2 regions of the Cupriavidus sp. GW822-FHT02D05 genome follow, and region 2 is predicted to be linked to the other one. Evidence: predicted binding sites of a transcription regulator. Region 2 holds the regulator's gene; the other holds the start of a gene.

Region 1 (7,569 bases), on a different contig from region 2:
CATCGGGGTATTCGCAGCGCGCCCTCAGTCCTGCGTGCCGGCACGTTCGCGCGTGGCGCGCACAGGCTGGCCCCAGCGGTCGCCCGCGCCCTGGCGCGCCAGCGGAAACTCGGCCGGCGCGTTGGCATCCCACTCCGGATCGTTGATCTCGCCGAAGACCTGGCGCAAGCGTTGCCCCCAGGTATCGCGGATCATGCGGAAGTAGGCGTTCTTCTCGTCAATGTTGACAAAGCGGGTCACGCGCAGCGAATCGCCTTCGTAGACCAGCAGGTCCAGCGGCAGGCCTACCGAGATATTCGACTTCAACGTGGAGTCCATCGAGATCAGCGCACACTTGGCTGCCTCGCCCAGCGGCAGCGTCGGCTCGACCACGCGATCGATGATGGGCTTGCCGTACTTGGCCTCGCCGATCTGAAAATAGCAGTTCTCGGGGGTGGCCTCGACGAAATTCCCGGCGGCGTACACATGGAACAGGCGCACGCGTTCGCCGCGGATCTGGCCGCCGAAGATCAGGCTCACATTGAACTCGATGCCGGCCTCGCGCAGCGCGTGGGCGTCGTGCTTGTGCACCTGGCGCACCGCGTCGCCAACGATGGCGGCCGCCTCGAACATATCGCGCGCCGTCCACAGCGAGCGCTTCTCATCGCGGCCCTCCGCCAGTATCTGGCGCACCGCCTGGCTGATCGCCAGGTTGCCCGCGGTCAGCAAGACCATCACCCGGTCGCCCGGCTCCTCGAACACGGTCATCTTGCGAGCGGTCGAGATCGCATCGACACCGGCATTAGTGCGCGAATCGGAAAGGAACACCAGCCCGGCATCCAGCCGCATGGCTACACAGTACGTCATGATCTTGTCTTGTAATGGTGCACATTCACGCCTGGCGCTTCGCCAAGTCTGTCGCCCGGGCCAAGGCCGCATTCTAGCGCCGCGCCGGTGCGCCCGGAAACGTGCGGCACGCCCGTTTTTGGTGCACGGCGCACCGCTTCATTCACTGCAACGGCGCAATGGCGATCTCGACCGCCAGCCGCTCGCCGCTGCCACCTTCGCGAATCCCGCGCACCGGTGCAGCCATGCGATAGTCACGCCCGACCGCCAGCCGGATATGGCGCGCGTCGCTCAGGCAGCCGTGGGTCACGTCGATGCTGCACCACAACTCCTTGCCGGCATCCACGCAGACATCGGCCCAGGCATGGCTAGCCAATTCCGACGCGGCCGGGTCATAGAAATAGCCGCTGACGTAGCGCGCCGGCACGCCCAGGGCCCGGCAGCATGCCACCATCACCTGCGCCTGGTCCTGGCAAACCCCGCTGCCCAGTGCGAATGCGTCGCTGGCCGAGGTGTCCACATCGGTGCTATCTGACCGGTAGCGCACCCGCCCGGCGATGCCATTGGCCAGCGCCAGCAGCGCGGGCACCGTCGCCCCCGCCGCCAGGTAGGGCGCGGCAAAACGCACCATCTCCGGCTTGGCGGCGGTCAGCGGCGTGCCGCCAAGGTAATACAGCGGCGACACACGCGCCTCGCCAGCCGGCGGCGCATCGCAAAAGAACGGCCCGTCCGCATCCATTGGCGGCGTGACATCGACCACGCCGCTGGCCTCGATCACCAGCGTATGTGCTGGCCCGGCCACAGTGAAGCTGTGCACGATATTGCCGAAACCGTCACGCGCCTCGGACAGGTTGCCGGGAACGGACAACTGCCATTCCTGCACGGCCTGCAGCGGGCCCGAGCGCGGCGCGAGCCGCAGTTCGTGCACGCTGCGCAGGACCGGCTCGGCATAACGGTAGACCGTCTTGTGGTGAATCTTGTATTTCATGATGTGGCGAGGCCGGCACAACCTCCCCACTTCATATAGGTCAGGCAGCGAGCAGCGGCACGAGGAAATCCCGGCTGATGCCGTTGCCGAGGTCGCCGATGCGCTCCAGGAAACTGGTCAGGTAAGCATGCAGCCCGACGGCGAAGATGTCGTCGATGCGCGCATATTTCAAATCGGCGTGGAGTTTACCAGCCTGGCGCTCGGTCTCCGAAGAAAGGTGGTTGCCCACCAGCGCCAGGATCGACACCACCTCGTCCATGCTGGACACCAGCGAGCGCGGCATGTCGGGACGCAGCACCAGCAGTTCGGCCACGCGCTCGGGCGTGATCACGGTGCGATACACCTTGCGGTACACCTCGAATCCCGACACCGAGCGCAGGACAGCCGCCCAGTGATAGAAATCGTTGGCGTCGCGATTGGGATCGCTATCGTCGACCGTGCTGGCCTGGAACTTCACGTCCAGAATCCGCGCGGTATTGTCGGCGCGTTCCAGGAACGTGCCCAGCCGCATGAAGTGGAAGGCATCATCCTTGAGCATGGTGCCAAACTGCACGCCACGGGCAAGGTGGGAGCGGAACTTCACCCACTCGAAGAACTGCGAAGGATCCTCGCGCAGCACGCCGTCGGCGATCATGCGCTGCACGTCGAGCCAGGTGGTGTTGATGGTCTCCCAGACCTCGGTGGTCAGCGAGCCGCGCACGGCGCGGGCGTTCTCGCGGGCCGCGCGCAGGCAGCTCATGATGGACGAGACATTGGTCATGTCGCGCACCATGAAGTCGATCACGTCGTCGCGCGTAAGCAGGCCGTACTTCTCGTCGAACACCGTGGTCAGCTCGGAGATATCGAGCATGGCCCACCAGCCTTGCTCCGCCACTTCCGCGGATTGCGGCAGCAGCGAAGTCTGGTAGTTCACGTCCAGCATGCGCGCGGTGTTCTCCGCGCGTTCGGTATAGCGCGCCATCCAGAACAGATGGTCGGCGGTGCGGCTAAGCATGGTCAGTCCCCTCGTACAGCGCTGTTCGCCCGCGCGCCGCCGGCAACGCGGCTGCCAGCGCGGGAATCACAAACAATCCTTGCGTGCGCCGCGCGTCAGCGCTCCAGCACCCAGGTGTCCTTGGTGCCCCCGCCCTGCGAGGAGTTGACCACCAGCGAGCCTTCGCGCAGCGCAACGCGGGTCAACCCGCCCGGCACCATGCGCACATCCTTGCCGGACAGCACGAACGGACGCAGGTCGATGTGGCGCGGCGCGATCCCCGACTCCACATACGTCGGGCAGGTGGAAAGCGCCAGCGTGGGCTGCGCGATGTACTGCTCGGGACGCGCGCGCACGACCTCGCGGAACGTATCGATCTCCGCGCGCGTGGCGGCAGGCCCCACCAGCATGCCGTAGCCGCCGGCCCCGTGGGTTTCCTTGACCACCAGTTCGCTCATGTGGTCCAGCACGTACTGCAGGTCGTCCGGGCGGCGGCACATGTACGTCGGCACGTTGTTGAGGATCGCTTCCTCGCCAAGGTAGAAGCGGATCATGTCGGGCACGTAGGGATAGATCGACTTGTCGTCGGCCACGCCCGTGCCAATGGCGTTGCAGATGGTGACGTTGCCCGCGCGGTAGACCGAGAGCAGCCCCGCCGCGCCCAGCGTGGAATCCGAGCGGAACACCAGCGGGTCGAGGAAGTCGTCGTCGACCCGGCGGTAGATCACGTCGATGCGCTGCGGCCCCTGGGTGGTGCGCATGTAGAGGTGCTCGTCCTGTACGAACAGGTCGCTGCCCTCGACCAGTTCCACGCCCATTTGCTGCGCCAGGAAGGCATGCTCGAAGTAGGCGGAGTTGTACATGCCGGGCGTGAGCACCACCACCGTGGGATCGGCGATGTTCTGCGGCGAGACGCCGCGCAGCATGTCGAGCAGCAGGTCGGGATAGTGCGCCACCGGCGCCACGCGATTGCGCGCGAACAGGTCCGGGAACAACCGCATCATCATCTTGCGGTTCTCCAGCATGTAGGACACGCCGGAGGGCACGCGCAGGTTGTCTTCCAGCACGTAGAACTCGCCCTCGCCAGCGCGCACTACATCGATGCCCGCCACATGGGCGTAGATATCACGGGGCACGTCGATGCCGAGCATCTCGGGGCGGTACTGCGCGTTGTTGTAGATCTGGTCTGGCGGGATCACACCGGCGCGGATGATGTCCTGCCCGTGATAGATATCGTGGATGAAGCGGTTCAGCGCCGACACCCGCTGGCGCAGGCCGCGCTCGAGCGTTGCCCACTCGCTGGCGGGGAAGATGCGGGGAATGACATCGAACGGGATGGTTCGTTCGGTGCCGCTGTTGGACTCGTCTTTTTCACCGTAAACGGCAAACGTGATGCCCACGCGCCGGAAGATGAGATCCGCTTCGGCGCGCTTGTTGTCCATGGTGCCTTCGGACTGGCGCGCCAACCAATCCGCGAACTGCTTGTAATGCCCCCGCACGGCACCTGCCGGCAGGGACTCGCCCGCGTGGATTGCTGCTGCCACGCCATCTTGCCAATCGAGCATCTCGTCGAAAAACCGCGCCGCCATGATGGCCGTTCCCCCATGATTTGGGTGCCGCCCAAACTGCCGGCTATCCCGTTTTGATTGGCTTGTTGTTCCCGGCACAGCACCTTGAGATCACCACCCGAGGCCCGGCGGCTTGGCCGCGGACCATCTCGTCATGCTTCGAAGTGCTGTCCCTATAGGATACCTATGACCACGAAAGCCGCAAGCGGCAGGCATTCGCGCCATCAAACATGGATAAGCAAGATGTCTGCCAGCCTTCGCTTCGGGCCAGCCTTGGCATCGGTTCAGCGGGCGATCGCCGCGCTTTTTTCTGCCTGCACTCCGGCCAGGATGCGCTGCACCAGCGCCTCCGGCGTCTGGCGGATATCGAGCACCAGGGCGTCGCGCGGCTCCTCCAGGGTCTCGAACTGGCTCTGCAGCAGGGCGGGATTGAAGAAGTGGTCGCTGCGCTCGGCCAGGCGGCCGCCAATGACCGTAGCATCGCCCTTCATGTAGACAAAGGTCACGCCGCCATCGGCGGGCGTCAGGCGGTCGCGGTAGGTTTGCCGCAGCGCGGAACAGGTAAAGACGTGGGTGCGCCCCTCGGCGCGGGCCGCATCGATCGCCGCGCGCATCGCGGCCAGCCAGGGCCAGCGGTCGTCGTCGGTCAACGCGATGCCATTGTGCATCTTCGCCTTGTTGGCGGCGCTGTGGAATTCATCGGCATCGTGGAAGCCGCATTGCAAGGTCTTGGCCAGCAACTGGCCGACCGTGGTCTTTCCGCTGCCGGAAACGCCCATCAGGATGTAGATCATGTCTGCTCCAATGATCATGTTCGGATGGTTTTCCCATCCTTGTCGGTAGTCCCCGCGCCGGCGGCCGGTCGGCTCCGCAAGCGTTCAGCCATGAAGCCATGATAGGACCCGCATGGGCCGGCTCGGGGTCGTCTCCGCCAGCCATCGGCTGCCGGGGACACAAATGACACAAATTTAAGGGGCGCTGCCTATTGTGCGACGGCCGCGCCCGTTTGGACAGCGCCGGGCGCGTCGGCCTCGGAGAGGTCCAGCGCGCTGCCGCCCTCCTCCGCGATCCGCGCGTTGCGGCGGAACAGCCCGAACAGGCCCCGGCCGACGCTGAAATTCGTAAAGGCGTCGTCCGGCAGCACGGCTGAAGCACGCGTGGCCAGGTCGCCGTCGCCATTCGCGGCGCCAAGCCATTCCAGCGTGCCTGCCACGGCGTCCACGCGGATCCGGTCGCCGTCACGCACGCGCGCCAGCGGGCCGCCGGCAAGTGCCTCAGGCCCCACATGAATGACCGCCGGCACCTTGCCAGAAGCGCCGGACATGCGGCCATCGGTCACCAGCGCAACCTTGTAGCCGGCGTCCTGCAGCGAGCCCAGCACCGGGGTGAGACGGTGCAGTTCTGGCATGCCGTTGGCGTTGGGTCCCTGGAAACGCACGACCGCGATCATGTCGCCCGTGAACTCGCCGGCTTCGAACGCGGCTTGCAATTGCTCTTGCGAGTCGAAGACGCGTGCCGGTGCTTCGATCACCCGATGCTCATCCGCCACCGCCGACACCTTGATCATGCCGCGGCCAAGATTGCCTTGCAGCAGGCGCAAGCCGCCCTCGGTGGAGAACGGCTCGGCCGCAGTGGCCAGCACCGTGGCATCACCGCTGACGGCGGCGCCGTCGCGCCACTGCAGCACGCCGTCGATCATCACGGGCTCTTGCGTGTAACGGGCCAGGCCACGCCCGGCCACGGTTTCCACGTCCTCGTGCAGCAACCCGGCGCTGAGCAGCTGGCGAATCACGTAGGCCACGCCGCCCGCGGCGTGGAAGTGATTCACGTCGGCCGAGCCGTTGGGGTAGACACGCGCCAGCAGCGGCGTGATGCGCGAGAGGCGGTCGAAATCATCCCAGTCGATGAGGATGCCCGCCGCGCGCGCCATCGCCACCAGGTGGATGGTGTGGTTGGTCGAGCCACCCGTGGCCAGCAGGCCGACCACGGCATTGATCACCGCGCGCTCGTCGACGATGCGCGCCAGAGGCAGGTAGTCGCCGCCCCGCGCCGTCAGGGCCAGCGCGCGTTGCGCGGCGGCGGCGGTGAGCGCGTCGCGCAGGCCGCTGTCGGGATGCACGAAGGCCGCGCCCGGCATATGCAGGCCCATGATTTCCATCAGGAACTGGTTGCTGTTGGCGGTGCCGTAGAAGGTGCATGTGCCGGCGCCGTGATAGGCCTCGCACTCAGCCTCCAGCAAGGCTTCGCGGCCAACCTGGCCGGTTGCGTATAGCTGGCGCACGCGCGCCTTTTCCTTGTTGGACAAGCCCGTCGACATCGGCCCGGCCGGCACGAACACCACCGGCAAGTGGCCGAACTGCAGCGCGCCCATCAGCAGGCCCGGCACGATCTTGTCGCACACGCCCAGCATGACCGCGGCATCGAAGGTGTTGTGCGACAGCGAGACCGCCGTGGCCATCGCAATGGCATCGCGCGAAAACAGCGACAGTTCCATGCCGGCATTGCCCTGCGTGATGCCATCGCACATCGCCGGCACGCCGCCCGCCACCTGCGCCACGGCGCCAACGGCACGCGCGGCCTCCCGGATCACGCCGGGATAACGTTCGTACGGCTGGTGGGCCGACAGCATGTCGTTGTACGCGGTAACGATGCCGAGGTTGGCAGCATGCTCGACCCGCAGCTTGAGCTTGTCGTGCGTGGGCAGCGCGGCCAGGCCGTGCGCGAGGTTGGCGCAGGACAGCCCGCGCAAGGGGCCCAGCTCCTGCTGGGCGCGTTCGCAACGCGCGAGATAGGCGGCGCGGCTGCGCTGGCTGCGCGCGATCACGCGCTCGGTGACGGCGTGGACTTCGGCGTGGAGGGCTTTTGACATTGGGGGGAGTTCCTGGTCGTGATGCCTGATCGTATCCGGGAGGACTGGGGGGACTTGCGGTCGCTATTGTTTGTAGATTTTCTACATTATATCGAAAGCCAATTTGAAAACACCATGCGCGCACATCACAAAGCGCTTTATTCATGGCATATTTAGCGCACATAGGTGAAATCCCTACCCGGTAGTCACGCTGAAGCCGCGATGACCCCGCCCCTGATTATGTAGAATATCTACATGCCGCTCGATCCGTCGAGCCACGGATTCCGGGGCCAAAGCCAGAACAACTCCCCGGCACAGACAGCCCATCCCTGCCCTACCATGCGCGACCGAATTCTTGCCGTCTACG
Region 2 (7,569 bases):
AACGTACGCGGCACCATCATCACGGGGCCGCCGCCGGCGAGTCCCACGAAGTAGCCCCGAAGCCGCCCGCGGGCACCAACCGCCCGCGTCAACCGCCATCACGCCAACATGAATCCATTCCCGACGACTTCGTCCTGTCTGCGCCGCAGCACGGCCGCTTTGCTGACGCTGGCCGCCGTCCTGGGCCTCACGCTGGCCGCGCCCGCCAGCGCCGAAAAGGCCGACCGCGAAAAGCCGCTGGTCCTGGAGGCCGACAATGCCAGCTACGATGACGTCAAGCAGGTCTATGTACTGACTGGCAACGTGGTGCTGACCAAGGGCACCATGGTGCTCAAATCCGACGCAGCCGAAGTCCGTACCGATCCCGAGGGCTACCAGTACGCGGTCGCGACCTCCAAGGGCGGCAAGCAAGCCTATATCCGGCAGAAGCGCGACAACGTCGACGAGTACATCGATGGCTGGGGCGACCGCATCGAATATGACGGCAAGCAGGAGTTGTCCAAGCTGATCGGGCGCGCCCGCATGGCCCGCCTGGCCGGCGCCAAGCTGGTCGACGAGATCCGCGGCGCGGTGATCACCTATGACAGCCGCAACGAGTTCTACACGGCCAGCGGCGGCGCCGAGAACGCGACCGCGGGCAGCCCGTCGGGCCGCGTGCGCGCCGTGTTGTCGCCGCGCCAGGAGCAGCCCGCCAGCGGTGCCGCAGCCAATCCGCTGCCGCTCAAGCCGGCAGCTGCCCCCGTCAACCCCTGACCTGACGCCGCCACGTCCCTGATCCACGGATTCTGACTTCACCTTCATGACCGCTACCCAAACCGCACCGTCCCAGCCCGCCACCCTGAAGGACAGCAGCACGCTGGTCGTGCGCCACCTGAAGAAGCGCTACGGCTCGCGCACCGTGGTCAAGGACGTGTCGCTCGACGTGAAGAGCGGCGAGGTGGTCGGCTTGCTGGGCCCCAACGGCGCGGGCAAGACCACGTCGTTCTACATGATCGTGGGGCTGGTGGCGCTGGACGAAGGCGATATCGTGCTCGACGACAAACACATCAGCGGCCTGGCCATCCATGAGCGAGCACGCATGGGCCTGTCCTACCTGCCGCAGGAAGCCTCCGTGTTCCGCAAGCTCAATGTGCAGGAGAACATCCGCGCAGTGCTGGAGCTGCAGCTCAACGATGGCAAACCCCTGGGCAAGGCCGAGATCGAGCGCCGGCTGGACACCCTGCTGGATGACCTGCAGATTGCCCACCTGCGCGACAACCCGGCGCTGTCGCTGTCCGGCGGCGAGCGCCGCCGCGTGGAAATCGCCCGCGCGCTGGCCTCCGCGCCGCGCTTCATCCTGCTCGACGAGCCCTTCGCCGGCGTCGACCCGATCGCGGTTGGCGAAATCCAGCGCATCGTCAGCTTCCTCAAGGCACGCAATATCGGCGTGCTGATCACCGACCACAACGTGCGCGAGACGCTAGGCATCTGCGACCACGCCTACATCATCAGCGAAGGCGCGGTGCTGGCGTCCGGGCAGCCTGAGGACATCATCGCCAACGAGTCGGTGCGCAAGGTCTACCTGGGCGAGAACTTCCGCATGTAAGGGCGCGCGGCGCCTGCCGCGCATCGCCCCCCGGGCGGCTTCGGTGTCGCCTTTTATCCTTCAAACGATCATAGCGACACCAGCGATAGCAATTTCCGTTCCATCAGTACGGAAGTTGGGCATAAAATAGGTCGCATGAAACCGTCGCTACAGCTCCGCCTCTCGCAGCATCTCGCGCTTACGCCGCAACTCCAGCAGTCGATCCGGCTGCTGCAACTGTCCACGCTTGAACTGCAGCAGGAAGTGGAACAGGCGCTGACCGAGAACCCCTTGCTCGAGCGTGAGAACGACTGGCTGGACAGCCCGTTGCGCGTGTCTTCGGACGGCTCGGTGAACCTGCAGAGCGCGCCCGCGCCAGCGCCCGCCGATGGCCAGGGCACCAGCGAGAACCGCCCCGATGGCGCGCCCGAAGCCGACGACAGCTACTCTGACAGCAATGAGGATTACGGCAGCGACTGGAGCCTGGACGACTTCGCCCGCCGCCCGCAAGGCGAAGACGACGAAAAAACCCCGATGCAGCTGCGCGACGCCGAGCCCACGCTGCGTGAACACCTCATGGAACAGCTGGCGCCGCTCAAGATTTCCCTGCGCGACAAAGGGCTGGCTATCTTCCTGGTCGAGTCCCTGGACGATGACGGCTACCTGAGCACCACGCTCGAGGAAATCTGCAGCGAGCTGCCGGAGGAGCTCGAGTTCGAGGTCGACGAGATCCAGGCTGTGCTCACGCTGCTGCAGAGCTTCGATCCGCCGGGCGTCGGGGCACGCAACGCCGCCGAGTGCCTGGCGCTGCAATTGCGCAGGCTCAAGCATCCGCAGCGCGAACTGGCGCTGAGCATCGTCACCAACCACCTCGAGCTGCTGGCGGTGCGCGATTACACGCGCCTTAAAAAGGCGCTGCAAGTGGACGAACCGGAACTCAAGGCCGCACATGAACTGATCCGCTCGCTCGCGCCCTATCCCGGCCATGCCTACAGCCGGCCAGAAGCGGACTTCGTGGTGCCTGATGTTTTTGTTCGAAAATTGAGCGGCGGATGGATCGCCCACCTCAACCCGGATGTGATGCCGCGGCTACGCATCAACGACATGTACGCGCAGATTTTGCGCGGTGCAAAAGGCGATGCAGGCGCGGCCGGACTGCAGCAAAAGCTGCAGGAAGCACGCTGGTTGATCAAGAATATCCAGCAAAGGTTCGACACGATATTGCGCGTCGCACAAGCCATTGTCGAACGTCAAAAGAACTTCTTCACCCACGGTGAAATTGCGATGCGCCCCTTGGTTTTGCGGGAGATTGCCGATACACTGGGTTTACACGAGTCCACCATCTCTCGGGTGACTACCAATAAATACATGGCAACGCCGATGGGGACTTTCGAGCTGAAGTATTTTTTTGGCTCTCACGTATCCACAGAAACCGGCGGCGCGGCCTCATCAACGGCAATCCGTGCGTTGATCAAGCAATTGATAGGAGCCGAAGACGCTAGGAACCCCTTGTCCGATAGCCGGATTGCCGAATTGCTCGGCGAGCAAGGCTTTGTGGTAGCACGGCGTACCGTTGCCAAATACCGCGAAGCGCTCAAGATTCCCGCGGTCAATCTCCGTAAGACTTTGTAGCCGAGCTGCATCGCCTGCCTGATGCAGCTCTTTCAGAAGGAGAAACGCTATGAACTTCAAGATCAGTGGACACCACTTGGACATCACGCCCCCTCTGCGTGAGTACGTGGAAACGAAACTGGAGCGTATCGTCAGGCATTTCGATCAAGTCATTGGCGTAAGTGTGCTGCTCTCTGTCGACAATACAAAAGAAAAGGACCGGCGGCAGTACGCGGAAATCAATCTACATCTCAAGGGCAAGGACATCTTTGTCGAAGCGCATCATGAAGACCTGTATGCCGCTATCGACGCACTGGTCGACAAGCTCGACCGGCAGGTGATTCGCCACAAGGATCGCGTGCAGAGCCACGACCGTGAAGCGGTCAAGTATCAGATGGCCGCATCGCAGATGCAGCAATGACCGTGCCTGGCGGCCCACATACCGGGCCGTCGGTGTCAGTCCCTTGAAAAATGGAATCAAGCCGCGCCCAGAGCGCGGCTTTTTCGTTGCAGCCTACCCGATCGGGCCACACAGGGGATTCCGCAACGCATATGTACCAGTGTATGCTGTGCAATACATGGTTGACCGGCCTAGCCATTCCGGTGCATGCAGCACCGCTTGAGCGCATCGGCTATTGCAATGCACAAAGCGGAAGCGGGCCTGCTCTATAATGGCCAGACGCCCGACACCGGCATGGGGGGACACCCGGTGGAAACCTCGGGCCTTGGTTTTTTACCTCTTTCCGCCCGGTGGGACGCCTCCTGGCCCCGGGCCTGCTTACTAGAAAACCCTGCGCATTCCACATGAATCGTTTGGCTAAATTGCTGCCACCCGGCAACATCAACCTCGACGTCAGCGTCACCAGCAAGAAGCGCGTGTTCGAACAGGCCGGGCTCCTCTTCGAGAACAACCATGGCGTAGCGCGCGCGACCGTGACCGACAACCTGTTCGCCCGCGAGTCGCTCGGGTCCACCGGCCTGGGCGCGGGGGTTGCGATCCCCCACGGCCGCATCAAGGGACTGAAGCAGCCACTGGCCGCCTTCATGCGCCTGGCCGAGCCGATCCCCTTCGAGTCGCCCGACGGCAAGCCGGTCGCGCTGCTGATCTTCCTGCTGGTGCCCGAACAGGCCACCCAGCAGCATCTGGAAATTCTCTCCGAGATCGCCCAGTTGCTGTCCGACCGCGAGATGCGCGAAGGACTGGCTACCCTGCCCACCCCCGACGACGTGCACCAGTTGCTGACGCAATGGCACCCTTGATCCGGCACTGAAAGCCCGTCCCTGAAAGCACCCGAATGGAACTCACTGGCGTCACCTCGCAGTCGATCTTCGACGACAACGCAGCCGATATCAAACTCTCCTGGGTAGCAGGACTGGAGGGTGCGGACCGGGCCTTCGATGTCGAGTTCGCGCGTGAAGCCACGTCCGCGGCCGATCTCGTCGGCCACTTGAACCTGATCCACCCGAACCGGATCCAGGTGCTGGGCAAGCCCGAAATCACGTATTACCAGCGCCTCGATGACGAGATGCGCAAGCGCCAGATGGGCGAGCTGATCCTGCTGGAGCCGCCGTTCCTGGTGATCGCCGACGGCATGGAGCCGCCGCCCGACCTGGAACTGCGCTGCACGCGCTCGTCCACACCGCTGTTCACCACGCCGGTGTCTTCGGCCGCGGTGATCGACCACCTGCGCCTCTATCTGTCGCGCATTTCCGCGCCGCGCGTGACCATGCACGGCGTATTCCTCGACATCCTCGGCATGGGTGTGCTGGTGATGGGCGAATCCGGCCTGGGCAAGAGCGAGCTCGGCCTGGAACTGATCTCGCGCGGACATGGGCTGGTCGCGGACGATGCCGTCGATTTCGTGCGCCTCGGGCCGGACTTCATCGAGGGCCGCTGCCCGCCGCTGCTGCAGAACCTGCTGGAAGTGCGCGGCCTGGGCCTGCTCGACATCAAGACCATCTTTGGCGAGACTGCGGTACGCCGCAAGATGAAGCTTAAGCTGGTGGTGCAACTGGTTCGCCGCAACGATGGCGAATTCGAGCGCCTGCCGCTGGACTCCCAGTATCTCGACGTGCTCGGCCTGCCCATCCACATGGTCAAGATCCAGGTGGCGGCCGGCCGAAATCTCGCCGTGCTGGTCGAGGCCGCCGTGCGCAACACCATCCTGCGCCTGCGCGGCATCGACACGCTGCGCGACTTCATGGACCGCCAGCGCGCCGCGATGCAGGCCGATGTCGCATCGCGGGGTCAGGGCCGGCTACTCTAGGTTTGGCGGGCCCACGCCATGCGACCACGACGGGGCCGTTTTCAATTGCTTACATCCGGCCGCGCTTCGATGGTCAACGCGATTGGGGCATAGGCCGTTTTGTGCAGTAATGGGCATTGGGCCCAGCCCCGAGTTGCCGAGCCGACAGGCCAGCAGCCATGAAGTTTTCCACAGCCAGGAGAGCAAGCATGAAAAAATTGATCGCGATGTGCGTGCTGGTAGCCCCGCTTTTTGCCACCGGCGCCTTCGCCCAGAATGCACCGGCCGCTGCACCCGCGGCACCGGCGGCACCGGCGGCACCGGCGGCACCTAACTCCCAGCAGGACAAGATGAAGGCTTGCAACACGCAGGCCACCGGCAAGAAGGGCGATGAGCGCAAGGCCTTCATGAGCAATTGCCTGTCCAATAAGCCCGCGGCCGCACCCGCCAAGAACAGCCAGCAGGAAAAGATGAAGACCTGCAACGCCCAGGCCACCGGCAAGAAGGGCGACGAGCGCAAGGCCTTCATGAGCGACTGCTTGTCCAAGTAAGCTACCGGCATCACTTGCGGCGCGGACGTGTAAAAATGGCGAACCTCTTCGGTTCGCCATTTTTTCTGGCACGGCGCCGTCATGACGGCGTCATCACCTGATGTTATGCTTGTCGTGCTATGCGCATCATACTTATCACCGGGATCTCCGGCTCCGGCAAATCCGTTGCCTTGAACGTACTGGAAGACGCGGGCTACTACTGCGTCGACAACCTGCCGGCGCAGTTTATCCCGGAGTTGGCCCAGTACCTGGCGGCGCAGGGCTACACCCATCTGGGCGTCGCCACCGATATCCGTAGCCGTGAATCGCTGGACGAGCTGCCCGGCACGCTGCGCGACCTCGCCTCCGAACACCAGGTCCGGGTGGTCTTCCTGACCGCCAATACCGATGCGCTGGTGCAGCGTTATTCCGAGACGAGACGGCGCCATCCGCTGTCGATGCGCGCAGCCATGGCTGGCCTCTCGGCCAATCCCAGGAACGAGAATCTCGCCGATAGTGCCGCCGAGACCGCACTCAACGACACCTCGCTGATCGAGGCCATCGAGATGGAGCGCGAGCTCCTGAGCCCGCTGGCGGAGGCTGCGCACCGCATCGACACCAGCAATGTGCGCACCAATACATTGCGCGCGTGGATCAAGGAATTCGTGCGCGGCGATGACCTCAAGCTCACATTGCTGTTCGAGTCGTTCGGCTTCAAGCACGGCGTGCCCAGCGACGCCGACCTGGTGTTCGACGTGCGCTCGCTGCCCAACCCCTACTACGACCTGGCACTGCGCCCACTGACCGGCCGCGACGAGCCCGTGATCGACTTTCTGCAGAGCCAGCCGATGGTGCTGGCCATGGCCGAGGACATACGCGCCTATGTGGAAAAGTGGCTGCCAAGTTTCATCGCTGACAATCGCAGTTACCTGACCGTCGCAATCGGTTGCACTGGGGGGCAGCATCGCTCCGTGTACATCGCGGAAAGACTTGCCAACTATTTTCGCGCCCATGGTAATGTGCTGGTGAGACACCGCGAGCTCGCGCCGGGCGGCTAAACGCCGCACCGCCAGGTTTCGCGGTCAGGCTCGGCAATCCTCGCCCGAAACCTTTGCTGGCTCAGCATGTCCTCACCCGCCACGCCCGGCTCATCCGCATCGTTCGCCGCCCCGCACAGCACCTCGGCGGGGCCTACGTTGGATAGCCTGCCGCTGTTTCCGCTGCATACCGTACTCTTTCCCGATGGGCTGCTGCCACTGCGCGTGTTCGAAGCGCGCTATGTGGACATGGTGCGCGCCTGCATGCGCGATCGCACGCCCTTCGGTGTCTGCCTGATCGCCAGCGGCAATGAGGTCGCCCGCCCGGACGAGCCCACCATGCCCGAGACGATCGGCTGCCTGGCCGACATCATCGACTGCAATATGGAACAACTGGGTGTGCTGCTGATCAGCGCGCGCGGCCGCCAGCGCTTCCGGCTGCTGGGCCACAGCGTGAGCCCGGACGGCTTGCTGGTCGGCCAGGCGGAATTGCTGCCGCCCGACATCATCGACTGCAAGCTCGAACTGCTGGGCGAATGCCTGGCCGTGCTGCGGCGTATCGTTGCCTCGCTCCATGCCGA

Evidence for each region. The regulator sigma-54, encoded in region 2, starts transcription at its own class of promoters, with help from an activator protein. The targets are predictions, from matches to a motif close to TGGCANGNAANCTGCTTT.
Region 1: a site for sigma-54 is predicted at 4,590-4,607, ahead of AC1RQK_RS04205 (circularly permuted type 2 ATP-grasp protein). Genes of this name have one in related genera too.

Annotation. Positions count from the first base shown of each region.
Region 1 covers NZ_JBXAOE010000002.1:381,678-389,246, forward strand. Annotated here, with positions in the region: gene AC1RQK_RS04185 (alpha/beta fold hydrolase) at 1-3, opposite strand, end outside; gene AC1RQK_RS04190 (proteasome-type protease) at 25-846, opposite strand; gene AC1RQK_RS04195 (transglutaminase family protein) at 989-1,813, opposite strand; gene AC1RQK_RS04200 (alpha-E domain-containing protein) at 1,854-2,807, opposite strand; gene AC1RQK_RS04205 (circularly permuted type 2 ATP-grasp protein) at 2,903-4,375, opposite strand; gene AC1RQK_RS04210 (gluconokinase) at 4,639-5,148, opposite strand; gene edd (phosphogluconate dehydratase) at 5,337-7,223, opposite strand; gene AC1RQK_RS04220 (MurR/RpiR family transcriptional regulator) at 7,542-7,569, shown strand, end outside.
Region 2 covers NZ_JBXAOE010000013.1:178,212-185,780, reverse strand. Annotated here, with positions in the region: gene lptC (LPS export ABC transporter periplasmic protein LptC) at 1-54, shown strand, start outside; gene lptA (lipopolysaccharide transport periplasmic protein LptA) at 109-753, shown strand; gene lptB (LPS export ABC transporter ATP-binding protein) at 800-1,585, shown strand; gene AC1RQK_RS19095 (RNA polymerase factor sigma-54) at 1,721-3,196, shown strand; gene hpf (ribosome hibernation-promoting factor, HPF/YfiA family) at 3,246-3,596, shown strand; gene ptsN (PTS IIA-like nitrogen regulatory protein PtsN) at 3,980-4,435, shown strand; gene hprK (HPr(Ser) kinase/phosphatase) at 4,471-5,442, shown strand; gene AC1RQK_RS19075 (PsiF family protein) at 5,631-5,972, shown strand; gene rapZ (RNase adapter RapZ) at 6,092-7,009, shown strand; gene AC1RQK_RS19065 (LON peptidase substrate-binding domain-containing protein) at 7,076-7,569, shown strand, end outside.